Linked DNA regions of Teredinibacter turnerae T7901. The protein of the gene in region 3 binds, or shares a complex with, the protein of the main gene of each other region. Links are inferred from orthologs where the notes say so. Each region holds a gene or a part of one and is shown on either strand. Other genes may lie near its edges.

The links.
Region 1: the proteins of tsaD (region 3) and tsaE are in contact, whole or in part, in a crystal structure (PDB 6N9A), measured with the Thermotoga maritima proteins. The link is inferred for Teredinibacter turnerae T7901 from one-to-one orthologs. Residues at the interface, in WP_004082750.1 of Thermotoga maritima: Cys10, Asp11, Arg49, His50, Leu82, Gly84, Gly135, Gly136, Glu154, Thr155, Leu156, Asp157, Asp158, Ser159, Glu162, Asp165, Lys166, Arg169, Leu170, Tyr175, Lys213, Thr214, Leu217, Tyr218, Gln221, Arg222, Asn324; in WP_004082108.1 of Thermotoga maritima: Leu37, Gly38, Lys46, Lys57, Val59, Lys60, Ser61, Thr63, Phe64, Thr65, Leu66, Met67, Val69, Pro71, Tyr82, Arg83, Leu84, Asp86, Asp88, Phe89, Asp93, Ile128, Asp130, Glu131, Arg134.
Region 2: the proteins of tsaD (region 3) and tsaB are in contact, whole or in part, in a solved structure (PDB 4WQ4), measured with the Escherichia coli proteins. The link is inferred for Teredinibacter turnerae T7901 from one-to-one orthologs.

The regions. Positions count from the first base shown.
Region 1 is NC_012997.1:3,943,510-3,950,599, forward strand. The notes cover bases 19-3,017. They hold tsaE (tRNA (adenosine(37)-N6)-threonylcarbamoyltransferase complex ATPase subunit type 1 TsaE), read right to left. Parts: upstream 1,772-3,017; coding sequence 1,265-1,771; downstream 19-1,264. Other genes in these bases: TERTU_RS15775 (N-acetylmuramoyl-L-alanine amidase), read right to left, coding at 19-1,251; TERTU_RS15785 (NAD(P)H-hydrate dehydratase), read right to left, coding at 1,768-3,017. Also shown: more of TERTU_RS15775, read right to left, coding at 1-18; more of TERTU_RS15785, read right to left, coding at 3,018-3,291; tRNA epoxyqueuosine(34) reductase QueG, read left to right, coding at 3,325-4,503; TERTU_RS22050 (cellulase family glycosylhydrolase), read right to left, coding at 4,519-6,405; TERTU_RS15805 (MFS transporter), read right to left, coding at 6,654-7,090. UniProt on the Escherichia coli protein: Required for the formation of a threonylcarbamoyl group on adenosine at position 37 (t(6)A37) in tRNAs that read codons beginning with adenine.
Region 2 is NC_012997.1:1,253,455-1,260,347, forward strand. What follows is about bases 1,274-4,075. They hold tsaB (tRNA (adenosine(37)-N6)-threonylcarbamoyltransferase complex dimerization subunit type 1 TsaB), read left to right. Parts: upstream 1,274-2,215; coding sequence 2,216-2,935; downstream 2,936-4,075. Other genes in these bases: adk (adenylate kinase), read left to right, coding at 1,376-2,029; TERTU_RS05340 (undecaprenyl-diphosphate phosphatase), read left to right, coding at 2,964-3,758; TERTU_RS05345 (M18 family aminopeptidase), read left to right, coding at 3,770-4,075. Also shown: mazG (nucleoside triphosphate pyrophosphohydrolase), read left to right, coding at 1-329; TERTU_RS05325 (hypothetical protein), read right to left, coding at 535-870; more of TERTU_RS05345, read left to right, coding at 4,076-5,065; TERTU_RS05350 (cyclic nucleotide-binding domain-containing protein), read left to right, coding at 5,172-6,200; TERTU_RS05355 (tRNA-queuosine alpha-mannosyltransferase domain-containing protein), read left to right, coding at 6,382-6,893. UniProt on the Escherichia coli protein: Required for the formation of a threonylcarbamoyl group on adenosine at position 37 (t(6)A37) in tRNAs that read codons beginning with adenine.
Region 3 is NC_012997.1:3,510,135-3,517,165, forward strand. What follows is about bases 2,533-5,472. They hold tsaD (tRNA (adenosine(37)-N6)-threonylcarbamoyltransferase complex transferase subunit TsaD), read right to left. Parts: upstream 4,568-5,472; coding sequence 3,497-4,567; downstream 2,533-3,496. Other genes in these bases: TERTU_RS13950 (pteridine reductase), read left to right, coding at 2,533-2,575; folK (2-amino-4-hydroxy-6-hydroxymethyldihydropteridine diphosphokinase), read right to left, coding at 2,650-3,138; folB (dihydroneopterin aldolase), read right to left, coding at 3,138-3,491; TERTU_RS13970 (L-lactate permease), read right to left, coding at 4,571-5,472. In the rest of the region: TERTU_RS13940 (DMT family transporter), read right to left, coding at 1-223; TERTU_RS13945 (multifunctional CCA addition/repair protein), read left to right, coding at 610-1,845; more of TERTU_RS13950, read left to right, coding at 1,838-2,532; more of TERTU_RS13970, read right to left, coding at 5,473-6,184; TERTU_RS13975 (2-hydroxyacid dehydrogenase), read left to right, coding at 6,335-7,031.

The DNA.
Region 1 (7,090 bases), 430 kb from region 3 along the record:
AATACCGGTTAAGGTATCGCCCTTGGCGATTGTGTGGCTCACCTCACCCGAGACGTATTTTTTCCAGGCGACAAGGCTGCCCGCCGGAGGCGTATCCTGAAAATACGCTTTAACGCCACTCAAAATCGCTTCCGCCAGCTTTTTCCGGTGCCCAAAAGTATTAAGCTTGCGCGCCTCTTCAGGGTTGGAAATAAAGCCAGTCTCGACAAGAATTGAGGGCACATCCGGGGATTTCAATACCGCAAACCCTGCCTGCTCCACCTGATGTTTGTGCAATTTGGTGATTTTGCCAATCTCGCCGAGCACTCTTGCGCCCACATCCAGGCTGTGCGCCAAAGACGCTGTCATGGATAAGTCCACCAGCACGCCAGCGAGCATCTCATCCACATCGCCGAGGCTGACACCACCAACACCACCAATTAGGTCGGCCTCATTTTCTTTTGACGCTAGAAAGCGGGCGGTTTCAGACGTAGCACCACGGCGGGACAACGCAAACACGGACGCGCCGCTAGCCTGGGGATTTTTAAACGCGTCCGCATGAATGGAAATAAAAATATCTGCGCGCACCTCACGTGCGGTGTTGCGGCGTTTTCGCAGCGGAATATAGTAATCGCCGCTGCGCACCATATGCGCCTTGTAGCCAGGTTCTGCGTCCACCATCTTTTGCAGTTGCTGACTGATTTTATAGACGATGTCTTTTTCGCGAATCTTTTTCGGCCCCAGCGCACCGGGATCTTCGCCGCCATGCCCGGCGTCAATAGCGACAATAATATCCCGACGCCCCTGGCCAATGTCGGTTACTTCATTCACCGTTTTCACGGTTTCGTTTTCTTTGTCGTACAGGTCGATCACCAGACGATCGTGTTTATCTCCGTGCTTCGCCAGCACAAAACTACGTGGTTTGATGTCGTCGGTGAGATCCAGCACTACACGTAAATCTTTATCGTTGCGACGACCATAGCGCAGCTTGGAAATAGGCGTTTCGCTAAATTCGAGATCCGTCGGTGCAGACTTAATGGCAGAATCCGCTATATCGATAACAAGGCGGGCGGGTGATTTCAATGGGAAAATTTTGTGTTCCACCGGCCCACTAAGATCGAAAACCAAGCGCGTGTGGTCTGGTGCTCGCCACAGGCGAACACTATTAACGTCTGCGGCGTAGCTAAGTTGCGATGAAAAGGCAGCAACCAGAAAAAGCAGGCACAAGGCAACAACACTGCCGTACAACCTGTTTTTACGGGAATTTCCCACTACCCTCTCCTCGTTAACCCGTTTTATCTGTAAAGGTCTGCACAACACTCATGCCTTTTTTGCTCAGCGCAATTAGTTCCAATCGGCGGCCATGACCCTCTGGTAATACCTTAGCGATAAAGTCAGCTGATGGCAAAAAACCCTCGCCCCGCACCGGCCACTCTATCAGCGAGATCGCGTCGCTGGAAAAATAATCCCGGATACCGAGGTACTCCAGCTCTTCCGGATCCGCCAGCCGGTAGAGATCGAAATGATAAATATTGGCCGCAGAAAAAGCATAAGGTTCCACAAGGGTATAAGTTGGGCTCTTAACCGCACCTGAATGACCAAACGCAGACAACACACCACGGCAGAAAGTCGTTTTACCTGCGCCCAGTACACCATCCAGGTAGACCACCACTCCTGGGGTTAGACACTCACCCAACGCCCGACCCGCGGCAACAGTCGCAGCTTCATCGGCGAGATAGACTGCCGTTGTTAACAGGCTGATTGTTGACTGGCTGGTAGTTGACTGACTCAATTGAGTAATTCCCGAATATAAGGAATGAGGTCGGTGGCTAACAGGCCACGCATACCTGCGTCGGCAACCGCTAAATCTGCCGCATCTCCATGCGCGCATACCGCAATCATTGCAGCCTCCAGTGGCGCGACGCCCTGCGCCAACAACCCACCTAACAGACCAGCCAGTACATCGCCCATACCTCCGGTTGCCATCCCGGGATTGCCGACATTCGCGAGATAAACGCTATCGTCTGCGGCAATCACCGTACCCGCCCCCTTAAGAATAACCACACCACCAAAATTTAACTGTAATTTGCGCGCGGCTTTAAATCTATCGGCTTGTACCGTTGCAATATCGGTATCGAGTAAGCGGGCGGCCTCGCCCGGGTGAGGAGTGAGTATCCAGTTTTCCCGCCAGGGCGAGGGCAGAACCCGGCCTTCAGCAATAATATTCAGTGCGTCGGCATCGACCACCATAGGCAAATCTTTTTTTGCAGCCTGCTGTAGCATCTGTTCCGACCAGGGGCTGCGCCCCAAACCTGGCCCGACCACAAGGACTGACGGACGCGCAAGTAGCGGTTCCAGCGATTGCCCGGAAGAAACACCCGATACCATCAATTCCGGCAAGCGGGTTAATACAGGGCCGACATGTTCAGGCCGAGTGGCGACGCTGGTGAGCCCGGCTCCGGAACGAGCCGCCATCTCCGCCGCCATAGCAACCGCGCCACCAAAGCCGCTGTCTCCGCCGATCACCATCACATGCCCGAACAGACCTTTGTGCGCATCCTGTTCGCGCTGCCTCAAACGGCCCTGCATTTGGGCACCGTCGATCCTGAGCGCAGACGCTTTAAGCAGTGCGCGAGCCGACTGATAATCATCGCTTTCAATATTTACCGTCGCCAAATCATCGAAAATAAGCTCGCCCACAAATGCAGGGGCACGGCCAGTCAGCAACCCCTGTTTCACACCGATAAACGTGATAGTTGCATCCGCTTTTACCGCGCATCCCAATACACGCCCCGAATCGCTGCAGATACCTGATGGCACATCAACAGCAAGAGTTGGCTGCGCCTGCTGGTTAATATATTCCACCACCTGACTAAAAGGCTCACGGACAGCACCGTGTATACCAGTACCCAGCAACGCGTCCACAAACACCGTCGAGGCATCGGGTTCGAGCGCGGCGAGTTCCGTAATCGGCTTTATGGCGACACCTTCCTGTAGCGCATACTGATAAGCACGCATGGCGTCACCCACCAGTGATGCGGGCTCCGTTACTGCCACCACCACGACATTCAGCTGGCGTTGGGCAGCCAACGCTGCTATCACGTAACCATCGCCACCATTATTGCCGCCACCACAGAACACAATCAGACTTGAGCATTCTGGCCAGCGCGCAAGCAGATAGTCGAATGCCGCTCGCCCTGCGCGCTTCATCAACTGTATTCCGGGAATTCCCCCCTGCTCAATTGCCAGGTTATCCAGCTGCCGCACCTGTGCGGCGGTGTACAATGAAGTAGGTAAATTATTTTTTGCCATCTGCCGATTCCCCAAAAACTGGCCAAAGTATACGTGACTTATATCAGCCCCCAAAATCAAAAAACTGTAACCGCACTCGATCAGACGCAATTAAACGCGCTTGCTGAACTGATCCAACTCTGGGGGCGGGAGCAGGGCTTTCAGCAAATCGCAATCACCGACACCGACCTCGATGCAGAGCAGTCCCGGCTGGAATCCTGGCTGGATAAGGGGTACCACGGCAGTATGCAGTGGCTGGCAGAGCATCGCGAAATGCGCACCAAGCCTGATCAGTTGGTACCCGGTGCACGGCGGGTTATATCTGCGCGCATGGATTACCTGCCGCCAGACACAGATCAGATCAAGGTACTCAAATCGGCTGATCAGGCATATATATCCCGCTACAGTCTGGGCCGTGATTACCACAAGCTCATACGCAAACGCCTGGCAAAAATTGCCGACAACATTCGCCAGCACTGCGACGCGGTTGGCATTGAGCAGCGCCCGTTTGTGGACAGCGCGCCAGTGATGGAACGCCCGCTCGCGCAGAAGGCGGGTCTTGGTTGGGTGGGCAAACACACTTTGCTACTGAATCCCCATGCTGGCAGTTGGTTTTTTTTGGGGGAGATATTCACAAATCTGCCGTTGCCGGTAAACAACCAACGGCACAAAGACCAGTGCGGCACCTGCCAGGCGTGCCTTCAGATCTGCCCCACTGATGCATTTCCAAAACCCTATGAACTGGATGCGCGCCGTTGTATTTCCTATCTCACTATTGAAAATAAAGGGCCGATTCCCGAGGAGTATCGTGAACCCATAGGCAACCGGGTGTTCGGTTGCGACGATTGCCAAGCGATCTGCCCGTGGAATAAATTCGCCAAGCCCACTTGTGAAAAGGATTTTCACCCCAGGCACGGACTGCAAAACAGCCGCCTGATCGATTTATTTTTATGGGACGAGAGGACGTTTTTAAAACATACCGAAGGTTCCGCAATTCGTCGAATCGGTTACGAGCGATGGTTGCGAAATCTGGCGGTTGGACTGGGTAATGCAAACCCGTCAGTGGAAGTGATAGCCGCACTACAAAAAAAGAAGGAAGTTGGCGTCTCGCCTTTAGTAGAGGAACATATTGACTGGGCAATCCACCGCCAGCAAAACCCTCGCCGGCGGCGGCGCAAAATAAAGCGCACAAGCGATACTTTGCCTGTGCGCTCAGCTTTTTATTCGCAGTAAAAATTACTCTAACAACTAATTACCGCGCGGCTCCACCCCACCATTCTGATAATACTGATTAACAGAGAGGCCATTGCTACCCAGCGGAGTATCCTGATCTAGCCCCACATACTGACTGCCGAATTTCCAAAGCGACTTCTCGAACAGGTTGTATTTGGCTTCATCCCAGGTGGCCCAGTCGTAACCGATCAAACCGCCCGTATCACCAGAGTTAGGATTGATACACCAGAAGGTATGATGCACCTTGTGCTCAACCATAAAGTCGCGCAGCTCCGTCATCCAGTGTTCATTGCGTCCACCGTCCATAAAGCCACCCCACTCACCAATCAACAAGGGGGCAATATTTTGGTCGTGCAGATAGAACCAGTTGTCGTACCACACATCCGACAACAATGTGTTGCGATCAAACCCATCGTAGAACCAATCCTGATCCCACACAGAGGGGCCGTAGTCATGAGGAGAGAACACAATCTGGTTACCCGTCACGTTTAATGGGTAGTCTTTTACGCCACGCAAGTTACCCCCCCACCAGGTGAAATGGTAATCGTGTGAATCATCAGATTCCCAGTTCACACTGTCTCGCGGGTACACTTCCACCCCTTCAACCAGAATCAACACATTCGGGTTAATCGCCAAAATCCGATTCGCAGCTTCCTCTGCAACGCGCTTCCAGTTGTTCGGATGATTCGAATTATCCCACCGTGCCGCTGCAGTCTCTGCGTGCGCTTTACCGTGGGGCTCGTTTTCAAGGTCGTAGGCAATAAGCGTATCGTTATTTTTATAACGCGCAGCCACCCACTCCCAGGTTTCGTAGAATATCTCTTCGGTGATATCACCGTTGTACCACAGAGGTGCGACGTGACCACTGTTGTCAGCTTTTGCGCTGTGTACATCGAGCATAATTTTCAAACCCATTTGATCGGCCAGCTGCAAAGTACGATCAAAAATCTGCAGCGAATTAAGCCCTTCCAGTTCCGGGTTCGCATAGGTGTTGACATTAACCGGCTTGAAGATGCCGTTTTTCCACTCGTACAGCAACTCGGTAGAGATAGGTACCCGTATGATGTTAATGCCGCGATCAGCAATCGCTTGCATAAAGGTTTCGTGATGCGCACTCCACAAACCGTGGAACACCCGCTCAGAGGCATTAAACCCAAACCAGTTGGCCCCAGTCAGCCATACAGCGCGGCCGCGGTTATCGACAATGGTGTTGCCTTCCACGTGCAACCAGTCACCGGCAACTGGAAGCCCCGAGCTACTGCTAGAAGAGCTACTGCTAGAAGAGCTACTGCTGGAGGAACTACTGGAGGAACTGCTGGAAGATGAACTGCTACTCGACGAGGAGCTTGACGAGCTGGAACTGCTGGATGAACTGGAACTCGAGGTCGTGGAGCTGTTCGACGATGAACTATTGCTGGATGAAGAGCTGCTCGAGGATGAACTGCTTGAGGAGCTGCTGCTCGAAGAACTGCTTGAGGAAGAACTACTGGACGAACTGCTACTGGACGAGGAACTGGTCGATCCACCACCGCAAAGATCCCCCATCACAGTGACTATCTCAGCGGGATTACCCTGACCTTGAAAGCCGAATGAGGCACTGCCGCCAGGGCTGAGATTCCCATTCCAGTTCAGGCTACTGGCGCTGTATGGATTGGTGCCAGAGAAGTTAGCGTTCCAACCGTTGGTCACGCGATTATTGCCGCTGTATTCCCAGCTCACCAGCCAGTTGTTCACACTGCTTCCGGTGTCGTTAGTTACCGTTATTGTGGCGGTGAAGCCACTGTTCCAGGCACTGTCGACACGATATTCACAGTCTGCTTGAGCAAATGGGGCAATGCACAGAGCGGCAATCGCCAGATTTCGCCCGGCAGACATCAAAGGTTTTATATACGTCTTAGGCATAAGAAGTCCTCATGTAGTAAGACTGATTGATAGAGTAAATTTATTTTTATTGTTGGAGCTGCACGACTTGCGCGAGCTTTATTATCCTGGCGGACATCGAGAGGGTCAGGTGGAGAGGCGCACGCGACTTCGCGTGCGAAAATGTGCCGGCCAGATGCGCTATGTTAGTCGTGCTGCGGAGGGAGAATTTGATACTGGACAAACTTCACCCGCCGACGGGCGGCAAGTTTACCAGATGAAGCAAACAATTAACGTGTTAACACCGTCGCAGATACGCGATAGGAGCGCGAAGCCAGAATACAAGCTAGCAGCACATACACCGCCAGAGCTGCAGATAACTCGGTCAGTGTTACCCCTGCGTCGATCAATAGGCCAAACAGAAACGGCGAGAGCGATGTGGACCAGACCCCAAATGACGCGACCATTGAGCGTATGGTTCCCAAGCGAGCGGTTCCGTAGGTCTCCGCCCAGAGGGCGCCACCGACAGGGCCACTACTACCGATAGACACACCGAGAAGCCCCAGCAAGACGAAAACTAAATAGTCGCCGGTTAAAAAAGCAACCGCAGCTAACGCCAGAAACATTGGCAAGTTGTACAGCGGCAATAAGCGACTGGCCGAAAATCGATCCACGGCAATCCCAGCCACAATCGAGCTAACCCAGTGTACGATGCCATAGAGCACAA
Region 2 (6,893 bases), 2.3 Mb from region 3 along the record:
AAGTGGGGTTTGACTGGCCGGATCACGCGGGAGTGATCGACAAAATCCGTGAGGAGCTCGCAGAAGTTGAACAGGCAATTGCATCTAAAGACGCTGCGCATATCGAAGAAGAGCTGGGCGACTTACTGTTTACCTGTGTAAACCTTACAAGACATTGCCGGATTTCCAGTGAGCAGGCGCTGCGGGCGGCCAATCAAAAGTTCGAGAACCGCTTTGCTGCGCTGGAAGCGGATTTGGGAGCCCAGGGGTTATCGCCGGAAGAGGCCAGTGAGGCGCAGTTGGAGTCTGCCTGGGAGCGCGTCAAGCGCATCGAAAAGGGCGCGAAGTAACTGGCCAAGTTGTTTGGCTGCTGGCGGGTACTCTGGCCGTTGATCACAGATAGGTTGGCTGCGATGAAATGGCGCGAGCAATGGCAGGTTTCTTGAGCACACACGCATCAGTGACGGCCCGTCAACGCCCTGACTCAACTTTATTGGTTGGGCAGTTGCCCTGGATCTAACCCAGGGCATCTGCCCAAACTGGCCTTACCACCACCTAAGCGGTTTTTTGCAACCGCTGTTTTTGCAGGTTTTCCTTGGTTTTTTCAAGGAACTGCGGCGTTGGGCCAACATCTTCGTACACAGGTTCGCCTAATTCATCGATTGAAATAACCCTGGTGCCCTGCACATAGGGAAAGCTGATTTCCAGCTCTGCCAGCGCGGCAGACACCAATTCGCTGACGAGCTGTTCTTTGGTGCGCCGCGGATACATCTCTGCCAGCGCATCAATTTTGGCAGCGTCCTCTAAGGTGAGGTTTACCTGGTAGGTCTCCTCAGTGAGTTTGCACTGCGCTTGCTGCAACCAGTTGCTGACGAGTTCTTTGACGGTCATATGCCCCTCTTAATCCAACAATAAAATTCATTTAGAAGCTTTGCTTGCTCTGTAGCTCTCTATGAATGGCTAGCAAAAAGCACGCCCGTGTATTTTTTGGTACGGGCGTCCCCGACGAGGCAAGCAAAAAGCGTTGGGGTTTGTATTGGTTATAGCTCATGCAACCCCGCTGGTTAAGTCTTTTTTGGTGTCAGCAAAAGCTAATTCAACGCCAGTTGAAGGGGGCTTCAGGGGGGAATTGACTTGTTTCCATAACAGGCGGCGTGTATCTTAACGCCCTCTTTTGTGGGGGAGTCTCCGGCGTATAGCTAGCCGATCGTCCGAATCTGCGGTGGTGCTGTTTAATTATTCGGCGATCGCAGTTGCCAAGCTTTGGTGCACGTTCGGCAATCCAGTGTCTGGTCGTGCCACTGACCAAAAACAGACCCCGGGCAGCCCCCACTGGCTCAACGGTTTTTATCGTAACAACCGTCGAGTGCCGGCTTTGAATCATGAGGTCTCACTAATGCGAATTATTCTTTTGGGTGCACCGGGCGCAGGCAAGGGCACCCAGGCTAAATTTATTATGGAAGCTTTCGAAATTCCGCAGATTTCCACCGGCGATATGCTGCGTGCTGCGGTGAAAGCGGGGTCCCCTTTGGGGGTGAAAGTGAAGGATATAATGGCGTCTGGCCAGCTGGTGTCGGATGACATCATCATCGATCTGGTGAAAGAGCGTATTAGCAAGCCAGACTGTGCCAACGGCTTTCTCTTCGACGGTTTCCCTCGCACGATTCCTCAAGCGGAAGCACTGACCGAATCCGGCGTGGAAATTGAGCACGTAATGGAAATTCACGTTGATGACGAAGAAATCGTTGCACGTTTAAGTGGTCGCCGTGTACATGAGGCGTCCGGCCGGATCTATCATGTGACTCACAATCCGCCCAAAACCGAAGGTGTCGACGATATTACCGGTGAACCTCTGGTACAACGTGATGATGATCAGGAAGACACTGTGCGCAATCGCTTGTCTATCTACCACGATCAAACCGAACCTCTGGTTGAGTACTACCAGAAGCAGGAAGCGGAGAACCCTGGCACTGTTAAATTTACTCGCATCGCAGGCGTTGGCCCGCTCGCGGAGATCAAAGACAAGGTTCTGTCTGCGCTAGGCAAGTAAAAGGTTTAGTCTGTGCAACAAAAAAGCCCCGATCTTTTCGGGGCTTTTTTGTTGCAGTATTTGCCTGTGCGGGCTGAACACCTGACAATACTCACCAAAAATACCCTTGTCCCCAACAAGAAGTTAGCACCAAGCGGTTACTAGCAAGAAGTTATTACGAAAAGATTTTACCAGGAGAGTCTGCCTATGCCGAAAATCCTTGCACTCGATGCATCGACTGAAGTCTGCTCTGTGGCACTTACCTGTGCTGACAAAAATTGGACTGAGACCTGCGATCAGCCTCGCTCGCATGCGAAGGTACTTTTGCCGATGGTTGACCGACTGCTGAAAGCATCGGGGCTCGAACTCGCTGAACTGGACGCTGTTGCAGTTACCAACGGCCCAGGTTCATTCACCGGTATTCGAATTGGACTGGGGATTGCACAGGGCCTCGCCTATGGCGCGAAACTACCCGTAGTCAGCATAGATACGCTCAGTGTATTGGCGCAGGGCTTCAGTATGTCGCACCCGGAGCGGACGAGTCTGACTTTAGTGCCCGCGTTGGACGCGCGCATGGCAGAAGTCTATTGGGCGGCGTACGAACTGACAGAAAGTGGTTTGTCGGTAGCTTTAGCGCCAGCAGTGGCCGCACCGGAAGCCATGCTTGATCGCCTCAGCGCTATTAGCGCGGGGCGAGAGCTGGTTGGCCTGGGCCATGGCTGGCAGGTTGCCGACACCGCAGTATTGGCTGAAGTTTACACCGGCGAAACTCCGAGCGCACTGGCCCTGGCCACTGCCGCTGCGGCCCAACTACCGGCGGCAGCACCGAGTACGGAGGCCAACCTGGTCGGCCTTGTGAGTGTCGAACCACTTTACCTGCGTAATGAAATTTCCTGGAACAAGCGCGAGCGGATTCGGGGACAATAAGAATTTTTACTCATCTGGAATGCTTTGCATGGATTTAATTCACGTCGTTGTATTGGCTCTGATTCAGGGCATCACCGAATTTCTCCCGATCTCGAGCTCCGCGCACCTTATTCTGCCCAAAGAAATTCTTGGCTGGCCCGATCAGGGCCTTGCGTTTGATGTGGCTGTTCACGTAGGTACGCTCACGGCGGTGGCGGTGTACTTCCGCAACGACATCGGCAAGATAATTATAGGCTGGCTCTCTTCTGTAACTGGTCGTGGTACCGATGAGAGCGGTCGTCTTGGCTGGTACCTGATTGCCGCCACCATCCCCGCAGCTTTGTTTGGTCTCATATTTGACGATTTGATTGAGACCCATCTGCGCTCCACCGACGTGATCGCAACAACGACCCTGGTATTTGGTGTTTTATTGTGGGTGGCTGACCGCAAACCAGCGGAAACCAAGCAATTGCGGGATATCGCACTGTCGACGGCGATGATTATCGGGCTGGCCCAGGCCGTCGCTCTCATCCCCGGCACGTCGCGGTCAGGTATTACTATTACCGCAGCCCTGTTTCTAGGCTTGTGCCGCACTGACGCCGCGCGGTTTTCGTTTTTGCTCTCAATTCCGGTGATTGTGCTTAGCGGCGGATACAAGGGGTTGCAGCTCGTGCTGTCGGCCGCGGCAGTCGATTGGCTGGCGATAGGGCTGGGTATTGCACTGTCTGCTGTCAGCGCTTATATCTGTATTCACTACTTCCTGAATTTTATTAACCGAATTGGTATGCTGCCATTTGTTATCTACCGGCTGCTGCTCGGTGTTCTGTTATTTATTGCTGTTTAACGGTTGTTGCTATGTCTTTAACGCGAAAGTTCGCTGATTTTCTCGATGCGTCACCCACGCCCTATCATGCGTGTGAAAACCTCTCATTACTGTTTGCCGCAGAAGGCTTCACTCGCTTGGATGAGAATACTCGCTGGCAACTGGAGCCCGGTAAAAAATATTTTTTTACGCGGGGTGATTCCTCATTTGCAGCTTTTGTCGTTGGTGAACGGCCACTGGAAGAGACTGGCGTTCGCATTATTGGTGCGCACACCGATAGCCCTTGTCTGAAAATTAAACCGAACGCCGATAGGGTGACGAAGGGCTACCACCAGTTGGGAGTGGCCGTGTATGGCGGCGCGCTGCTGGCCCCCTGGTTTGATCGTGATTTATCGATTGCTGGACGGGTTACCTACTTGGACGGCGAGGGTGCACTTAAAGCAGCCTTAGTGAATTTTGGACGTGCCGTTGCGTTGATTCCCAGTCTGGCGATTCACCTGGATCGCAGCGCTAACGAGGGGCGAGCGATCAACCCGCAAACCCAGATGAACGCGATCCTGCAACACGCACCAGCGGACGCACGCTTTGCGGATATTTTGCTAAATGAATTGCAGCAGTCACACCCTGAAGCTGTTGAAGTTCTCGACTACAACCTGAGTTTTTACGATACACAGCCTTCGGCGACAGTGGGTTTGAAGGATGAGCTTTTTGTCGGCGCCCGCCTGGATAATCTGGCGAGTTGTTTTCTGGGTGCTGAAGCGATGCTCAATGCCAACACCGACGTTACCAGTATCCTCATTTGTAACGATCACGAGGAAATTGGCAGCAACACCGATCTCGGAGCACAAGGCCCTATGCTCGGTGAGTTGATCGATCGGCTGGTATCAGGCGATGCCCAGAGCCGTCAGCTCACCTTGCGCCGTTCGTTAATGCTCTCTGTCGACAACGCCCACGGGGTTCACCCAAATTTTGCCGACAAGCATGACGATAAACATGGCCCGCTGTTAAACGCCGGTCCGGTGGTGAAGTTTGACGCGAACCAGTCCTACGCGACGGGCGCTGATACCGCCGCGCTGGTGCGTTGGTTGGCGCGAGCGGCGGAAGGCCGTGAGGCTATACCCTTGCAGTCATTCATTATGCGCGCTGACATGCGCTGTGGTAGTACTATCGGGCCGATCACCTCCGCCGAAATTGGTGTGCGAGCGGTGGACCTGGGAATCCCTACTTTCGGTATGCACTCTATCCGCGAAACAGCCGGGGTGAGCGATCTCGAGCAAATGGCCAGCTTGCTGACCCGCTTTGTGTCTGTGACGGACATATCACTCTAATTAAATTGTGACCTGGCGCGTCAGGCTTTAGATCAAACCGTGATTTTGAGAACAGTACCATTCCTTTTGAGTGTGCAAAAATTGGCTCGCATTAAGAGGAATGGTGATGATTACTCAAGAGTTACTTAAATCGTTTGTTCCTTTCAATGGATTGGAAGATGAATACCTGCAAGAAGCCCTCGCCAATATTCATGTGGAAGAGTACACCCGTGGGCAGATGATTTTTAAGCGCGGCCGCTCGCTCGCGAAAAAGTACTTTCTGCTTGAAGGGCAGGTGGACTTGATCAATAGCGCCTTCTATGTTTCTACCGTGCTGGATGACTCCGCAACCGCACAGTCTGCACTGAATGCAGAATCCCCATCGTCGAACTCTGCTGTGGCCAAGTCGCCGTCGGTGCGCGTGTTTTCGATTGATGTCGAGGTTTTGGACCGCATCATTGCGTGGAGTCAATCGATGCTGTCTACCAGCATCGACGAAGCCATGTTCAACGGGTCACCCTTCGAAGTAGAAGAGCTGGACGGCCAACACAGCGACTGGATGGCGGCACTGCTGCAGGCGCCACTCTTTTCCAAAATTCCGCTCACCCAGGTGCAGGAACTGTTCGCTCGCTTCGAAAACGTCCGCTATAGCAAGGGCGACTTAGTGGTTAAAGAAGGTGAGACCGGTGACTACTTTTATGTGTTGGTGGCCGGCTCTGCTCGAGTCTTTAATCGCTCGGAGAGCGTTGACCTGTTGATCCAACCAGGTCACTTCTTTGGTGAAGAAGCGTTACTGGGTGATACTCCGCGCAACGCCTCGGTAGAAATGTTGACCTCCGGGCAACTGAAACGCTTGAACTCTGAAGACTTTAACGCGTTGCTCAAAGCTCCGGTGGTGCGCTATGTGGAAGACCATCTGCTGGCCAAACTGGAAAAGCCGTACAAGCTCCTCGATGTCAAAATGCCAATGGAATACCGGTTTCAGCATGTGCCGGGCGCGATCAACATTCCTCTCTCTCGGTTGCGCAACTCCATGTCTGACCTGGGCCGCACCAGCGTTTATGTGGTTTCAGGGGATGCAGGCAGTCGTGCGGACATAGCCGCACATCTGTTGTGTCAGGCGGGGTTTGACGCAATGATTCTTAAAACGGCCTAGAGTCTGTTGCCACTAATAACTCGGCAACGAAAATTGCGAAGTTAACAGGCGGTGCATGGATGCAGCCCCATTGCCCGAAGGGCGCCGGGTTAATAGCAATCCGACTTTGCGGATGCGTGCGAGCTGCAATCTCGATGTCTGAGGCTTCAGTCTGAAGCCTTCTCTGGCGTAAACTCGCGCCATGAAAATTCTCATTCTCTCTGCGTACGATGCCGAAAGTCACAAGGCCTGGCGCCAGCACCTTGTGGATATGCTGCCATTTGCCAGTTGCACATCTCTCGCGTTACCACCACGTCATTTCAGTTGGCGTATCCGGGGTAATGCGCTTACCTGGGCGCTCGCGCAACACGCGACGCTCTGCAAGCCATGGGATCTTGTCGTTGCCACCTCGATGGTCGATCTGGCCACCCTTCGGGGTTTGGTGCCTGAACTGGCCAAAGTGCCAGCGATTGTCTACTTTCACGAAAACCAGTTCGCCTACCCCGCGAGCCGGGCGCAGCATGCGAGCGTCGAGCCGCAGATGGTAACGCTCTACGCCGCTCTCACCGCAGATCGGGTCGTGTTCAATACCCACTACAACCGCGCCAGCTTCTTGGCGGGCGTGGCTGCGCTCCTCGACAAATTGCCCGATGGGGTACCGCCTGGCGTGGTTGAGCGAATCGCGGACAAATCCGACGTAATTCCTGTGCCGGT
Region 3 (7,031 bases):
GGTACAAGCCAATTGCGCCAGCGACAAAAGCCAACCAATCGCGCTTCGATTCAACCAGAGGGAAACGCAAGGCCCGCATGGAAACAACACAAAGCGCAAGTGCCAACAAAAGGCGTAAGGTAACTGCCGCAATGAAATCAAGACTGCTGTTACTCCATTGAATGGCCAACGGCGTCGTCGCCCATATAAATACCACAAAAATATACGCAAATATAACTGGCATAGCTAACCCCTCACTTCCGTGACGACCGCGATCCCATCTCGCCAACAACAAGGTTGGAAAAATGAAGTCCCTAAAACGAAAAAGGCCGCAGTTTTTTAAGCTGCGGCCTTTGGAATTTTTTCTTTAGTTAAATACTAAAAATGAACATCTCCCCAGCACGCAAAATAGACACGACGCAGCACAAGGACACGCCATGCGCAGGTAATCGCGATCATTTTGTTGGCTGAATAAATCATGAAATTAAAAATTCGCTTTTATAAAATGGAGATAATTAAAACTGGTGTTCAGTTCTGCAAAAGTAGCATAGCTGTTGCAGATGGCTTAGAGTGTGCGTGATCGACGAAACTTCGTCAACCGTTAAAACGTAATTTTTAAATGAAATTTAAATGAAAATATACTTAGTGGGCGGTGCGGTAAGAGACCAGCTGCTCGGCTATCCACATCACGAGCAAGATTGGGTTGTTGTGGGCGCCACACCCCAGCAGATGCTTGACGCAGGTTTTAAACCCGTCGGCAAAGACTTTCCGGTTTTCTTACACCCGGAAACTCAAGAAGAGTACGCGTTGGCACGCCAGGAGCGCAAGACCGCGCCCGGGTATACAGGCTTTGCCTTTCACGCTGACGAAACCGTAACGCTCGAACAAGACTTGCTGCGGCGCGATCTGACCATCAATGCTATTGCGATGGATGAAGAAGGTACAATTATCGACCCCTACAATGGCAAGCGCGACATAGAAACCCGCACTTTGCGGCATGTTTCACAAGCCTTCTGTGAAGACCCTGTGCGCATCCTTCGCATCGCGCGATTTGCTGCACGCTACCATCACCTGGGCTTTCGTATTGCACCGGAAACCCTCGCACTTATGCGCGACATGGTACAAGCCGGTGAGGTCGATCACTTGGTAGCAGAGCGGGTATGGAAGGAACTATCACGCGCACTCGAGGAACAGCATCCAGCCATTTTCATCCAGACATTGCGCGAATGCGGCGCTCTACACCGCTTAATGCCTGAGCTTAACGCGCTCTTCGGCATCCCCCAGCCCGAGGCTCATCACCCCGAGGTCGACACGGGCGTACATGCACTGCTCGCACTTGAGCGCGCCTGCGAGCTCAGCTCCACACCGGAGGTCCGGTTTGCCGCTTTAATTCACGATCTCGGCAAAGGTGTAACACCGAAACATCTGTGGCCCAGCCACCACGGGCACGAACAGGACGGCGTCGCATTGGTCGAACAACTCTGCAACCGCTTGAGCACACCCAACCAGTTCAGGGAACTGGCGGTCGCGGTATGCGCGTACCACACCCACTGTCATCGCGCTTTCGAACTCAATGCAAAGACGCTTCTCAAAACCCTGCTGGCGTTAGATGGTTTACGCCGCCCCGAGCGCTTTCAACAATTTTGCCTGTGCTGTCAGGCTGATGCGCAGGGCCGTACCGGTCTCGAGAACCGACCCTACCCACAAGCTGCCTACTTCCTGCAGGCGTTAGAAGAAATTCAAAAAGTGGATGCAAAAATGTTTGTCGCACAGGGCAAAAAGGGCGCAGAAATTGGAGAAGCCATGTACAGCGCCAGGCTACAGAAAATAAAACTCCTAAAAACGGCACAGACGCCCCATGAATAGACATCCCCGCCCTATCGCGATTGTAACAGGCGGAGCCCGCCGTATCGGAGCCGCCATTTCACGTGCGCTGCACCAGGATGGCTATGACGTTGTTATTCATTTTGGCAGCTCGCAGCACGAATCGAATCAGATTGCTGCAGATCTCAACGCACTTCGCCCCAACTCCGCGTGGACCTTTCAAGCCGATTTAACGGACAACAACTCACTCAGCAGGCTGTCCGGTTTTATCCAGCAGCGATTCAACCGATGTGATTTGTTAATCAACAACGCATCCAGTTTTTTTCCAACACCTTTAGGTGAATGTACAGAGAGCGACTGGGATACGTTGTTCAGCAGCAACGCCAAAGCGCCTTTATTTCTCATCCAGCAGCTGCGCCCGCTATTTCAACAAAGCAGCAGTATTGTGAACCTTGCCGATATTCACGCGGAAAGGCCACTTAAAAACCATACAATCTACTGCATGGCAAAAGCCGCGAATGTCATGCTGACCAAGTCATTAGCTCTGGAGCTGGCACCGGACGTTCGCGTAAATGGCATTGCGCCCGGGGCAATCTTACCGCCCTCCACAGGAGGCGAAGCCGGAGGCACCAAAAAATTCGAGGAACGCGTTCCATTGCGAAAAATGGGTGGCGAAAATGCGATAGTGGAAACGGTTAGATACCTTGTGCACGCAGAATACGTGACAGGAGAAATCATTGCAGTTGATGGTGGCCGCTCTCTATTGCAATAGAAAGCATTGCAATAGAGAGCGCAGAAAAATTGCTAGACTATTCAAAGGTACCTATATCCACACTGGTAAAAATATTAAACAGAGAGCGGAATTTCCCAGAGTTTTTGGCTTTCATCACCAAACTCGCGCCACAGCTGCGCATAGGTTTTATTGACCTGCGGATGTCGCTCCTCGGGAACAAGGTCTGCCATGGGAAGGAGTACAAAGGCATTTTTTAAAATTTCCCTGCGCGGCAATTCCACACCATCGACAACACCAACGCTGTTGTCATAGGTAAGAATATCGATATCTAGGGTTCTGGAACTAAACTTGGGTTCGCCGCGATTTCGCCCGTGTGTATTTTCAATTTCGCGCAAGCCAGCCGATAATTCAGCGACCGACTGTGCTGTATTTAGAGCAACAACAAGATTTAAAAAATTAGCGCCATCAAATCCCACCGCTTCACTTTCGTACACAGGGGAGCACTTTAATTCCCCAAAAGCCATCCGTAACGCATGAATACCCGAGCGAATATTCGATTCACGGTCGATATTGCTACCCACACTCAGAAGTACAAAAGCCACTAACGTACACCACGCTCAATTCGAATTCCGACATCGCGAGAACCCCGCAACGCCCCAGGCTTACTCACCGTCAGCCGCAACCAGGGCACGTTGAATTCTTCCATAACGACTCTGGCGACCTCTTCCGCCATCCGCTCTACGAGCAGAAATTGCGCATCCCCAACAAAACTGATCAAGCGCTTGGCCACCGCCTTATAGTTTAATGCGTACTGAATATCATCTGTTGCCGCGGCCTGACTGATGTCGTGAGCCATTTCGAGATCGAGGCTGACGGTTTGACGAACTTCGCGCTCCCAGTCGTAGATACCGATGATGGTTTCGATGCGTAAATCATTAATAAAAACGATGTCCATAGAACCTATAGATTATCCAAAGTAGTGCGAGGATTTGATGCGTGAGACGTTTGAATCGCATCGAGCGATTCCAATGGCCAGCGCGGAAAAACATCGACAGACAAATCAGCTGTTTGCCCGGCGATTAAACGTTGGCAACCGGCAAAAGCAATCATGGCGCCATTGTCGGTACAAAACTCGTGACGTGCGTAATATACCCTCGCGCCTATTTTTGCGAGCGCCTGCTCCAACTTCTCACGCAAGCGATTATTGGCAGACACGCCGCCAGCAATAATGAGTGTTTTACGGCCGGTTTGCTGCAGCGCTCGACGGCATTTTATGACTAATGTATCGACCACAGCCTCCTGAAAAGCGTGGCAGATATCTGCACAAGTTTGATCATCCGGTAAACCGTTCGCCTGCGCGTGTTCGTTCACCGTGTTCAGGGTAAAAGTTTTGAGGCCGCTAAAACTGAAGTCGAGCCCAGGTCGATCTGTCATGGGGCGTGGAAATTTAAATCGCCCAGGCTGCCCTTTCTCTGCAAATCTGGCGACCTGTGGCCCACCAGGGTAATCCAGGTCCATCATTTTTGCGGCTTTATCGAAGGCTTCACCGGCTGCGTCGTCAAGCGATTCCCCGAGTAGCATGTAGTCGCCAATCGCCTTTACATCGACCAGCTGTGTGTGACCACCGCTAACCAGCAAAGCAACGAAGGGAAACTCTGGTGGCTCAGCTTCAAGCAATGGGGCGAGCAGGTGTCCCTCCATATGGTGAACACCAATGGCAGGCACGCCCCAAGCATAGGCCATAGCTCGACCAACACAACTGCCAACCAGCAACGCGCCGATCAACCCGGGGCCTGCGGTATAGGCCACTGCATCAATGGCACCCACTGAATGAGTGGACGAAAGAATGTCGTCCACTAGAGGGATAAGCTTGCGGATATGGTCTCGCGAAGCCAGTTCGGGCACTACGCCGCCGTATTCAGCGTGCACCGCCACTTGACTGTAGAGTTCGTGCCCCAGCAGCCCCAACTGGCTGTCAAACACGGCTACGCCCGTTTCATCGCACGAAGATTCGATACCAAGAACTCGCATAACTTAAATAAGCACTCCTAAAATTCCGGCAACAACCCCGTAAGCCAACATCGCTAACACAGCCCTTTTAATGATATAGCCTTCTTTGTTACCAAGCGCTAGCACCGAGGCCACCGCTACAATGTTGTTAATACACACCATATTGCCCATTGCACCGCCAACTGACTGCAACGCCAGTATCGTTGTACGGTCCAACCCAAGGCCAAGCGCGATCGAGTCCTGAATGCCACCAAAGGTAAGGTTGGAAATGGTGTTAGAGCCCGAGAAAAACGAGCCCAGCGCACCGAGAAACGGGGCGAAGAACTGCCAGTAGGCGCCGGTTAGCTCAGCCAGGCTTTGGCCGATCAACGCGACCGCAGACTGTTCGCCCCCCATCATCATCAGGTTAACAAATACCAGTGCGCCCAATAATGCCAGCACCGGGTTTTGCATTTGCACCAGGGTTTCGGTCACCACCCGACGGCCCTGCCCGCTGCGGTACAGGTACAGGGTGATCAGGCTAATGACTCCAAACGGTATAAACGAGGGCACATAAAGAAGGCTGTGGCTCCAGGTTTCCGGCGTATTGAAGATAGACTGCAAAGACACCACGAGTGACGCACTCACAGACAACACCCCCAAACTCCCGAGCTCGAGGATCCAGGCGGGCTCTTTTAACAGCAGCAACTCTTTAATCCCCAACTGGGGAATACGAGTAACAATCAGCAGCAACACCGTACCCCATAGTGGAAAACTCGCTTTCAGCAGCGCTCCCAACGTTACCTGGGGCCGCGTTGCTTCTCCGTCTCTTTCCTGGCTGTCTCGTTCCTGAAAGTCACGCACATTGATGGGGGCTTGCGACAACCCCCAACCCAGGCGGGCGAAAGCGATCGTTAGAACAAGGCCAATGCCACCACCAAGTAACGCAGGAAATTCGTAGCTCACAAAAGCGATAGCTACGTAGGGCAGCACGCATGCGAGAATACTTAACACAATAAACACGGCGTTTTGGACTAGCGCCTTGCGATCCACCAGAAACGACAGCGCAATAAACACCACAACAAACGCCGCTATGCCGTTAATGACTGAGGATTTAATGCCTATCTCAGTTATTTCAGCCGCCGACAAATCAATCGCGGAAAATCCAAACCAGGTGGGTGTACCAACCGCACCGAACGACACAGGAACGGTATCCAGAATTAAACATAAAATTGCAACCCGAACTGCGGGGAATCCCAAGCCGACTAACACGGGAGCGGCGAGCGCAGCAGGCGTACCGAAACCGCTCGCCCCTTCAATTAGAAACTGAAACGCCCAGCCAACAATCATAAGTTGCGCAATTTTATTCTCGGATACCGTGTTTAACCAGGCACGGATAGTCGCTTGCGCACCGGTCACCTCCATAGTACGGAATAAAAATATCGCACCGGCAATGATGACAATAGGTGTCCAGGCGATCAGCAACCCATCTAACACCGCAGCGTGCACCAGCACCGGATCGCGCGCAAAGACCACCAACATAATGAAATACAGCAGTAACGCGCATAGCGGCAGCGCTTTGTACGATGGCATGCTATTTCTGCGGGTCATTAAATAGATGAGAAATACAATCGGGAAATAGGAGAAAAACAACGGCATGAAGTCAACTCAGAGATGTATTTACTGATTTATGGCGTGCATAGCCTAAACTATACGTCCGTCGAACTCACCACCTAAATTGCGGACACACGGGTTAACCCAGCAAAATAATCGGATATACTAACCCGCAAAGCTAATTGAGGTTCCAGGATGAAAGTTGCTGTTTTCAGTTCCAAATCGTACGACATTGAACACTTAAACCAAGCCAATGAAGGGCGCGGGTTGGAATTTACCTTCTTCGAGCCTCACCTGACGGAACAGACTGCTGTACTCACTAAGGGCTACGATGCGGTTTGCTGTTTCGTGAACGACGTGATCAATCAGCAGGTCGCAGCAGAGCTCGCCAGTTACGATATCAAGCTTATCGCCATGCGCTGCGCAGGCTTTAACAATGTCGACCTCGAGGCTTGCGAAAAACACAATTTGCTCGTCGCGCGCGTTCCCGAATACTCACCCAACGCGGTGGCAGAACATGCTGTCGCGCTGATTCTGGACCTGAACCGCAACATACACCGCGCTTTCTCACGTATTCGCGAAAACGATTACTCCTTAAGTGGATTAATGGGCTTCGATCTCAACGGTAAAACGGTGTCGATAGTCGGTGGAGGAAAAATTGGCCAGACGATGATCCGAATCATGCAGGGCTTTGGTTGCCGCGTTTTGTGCTACGACCCCTACCCTTCTGATGCCCTAAAAGAACTCGGCGCAGAGATAGTTCCCCTGGAAACCGTGTGGGCGGAATCGGATATTATTTCCCTCCACTGCCCGCTGGTTCGCTCCACCTACCATATTGTGAATAGTAACTCCCTGTCACAAATGAAAAAGGGCGTGATGGTCATCAATACCA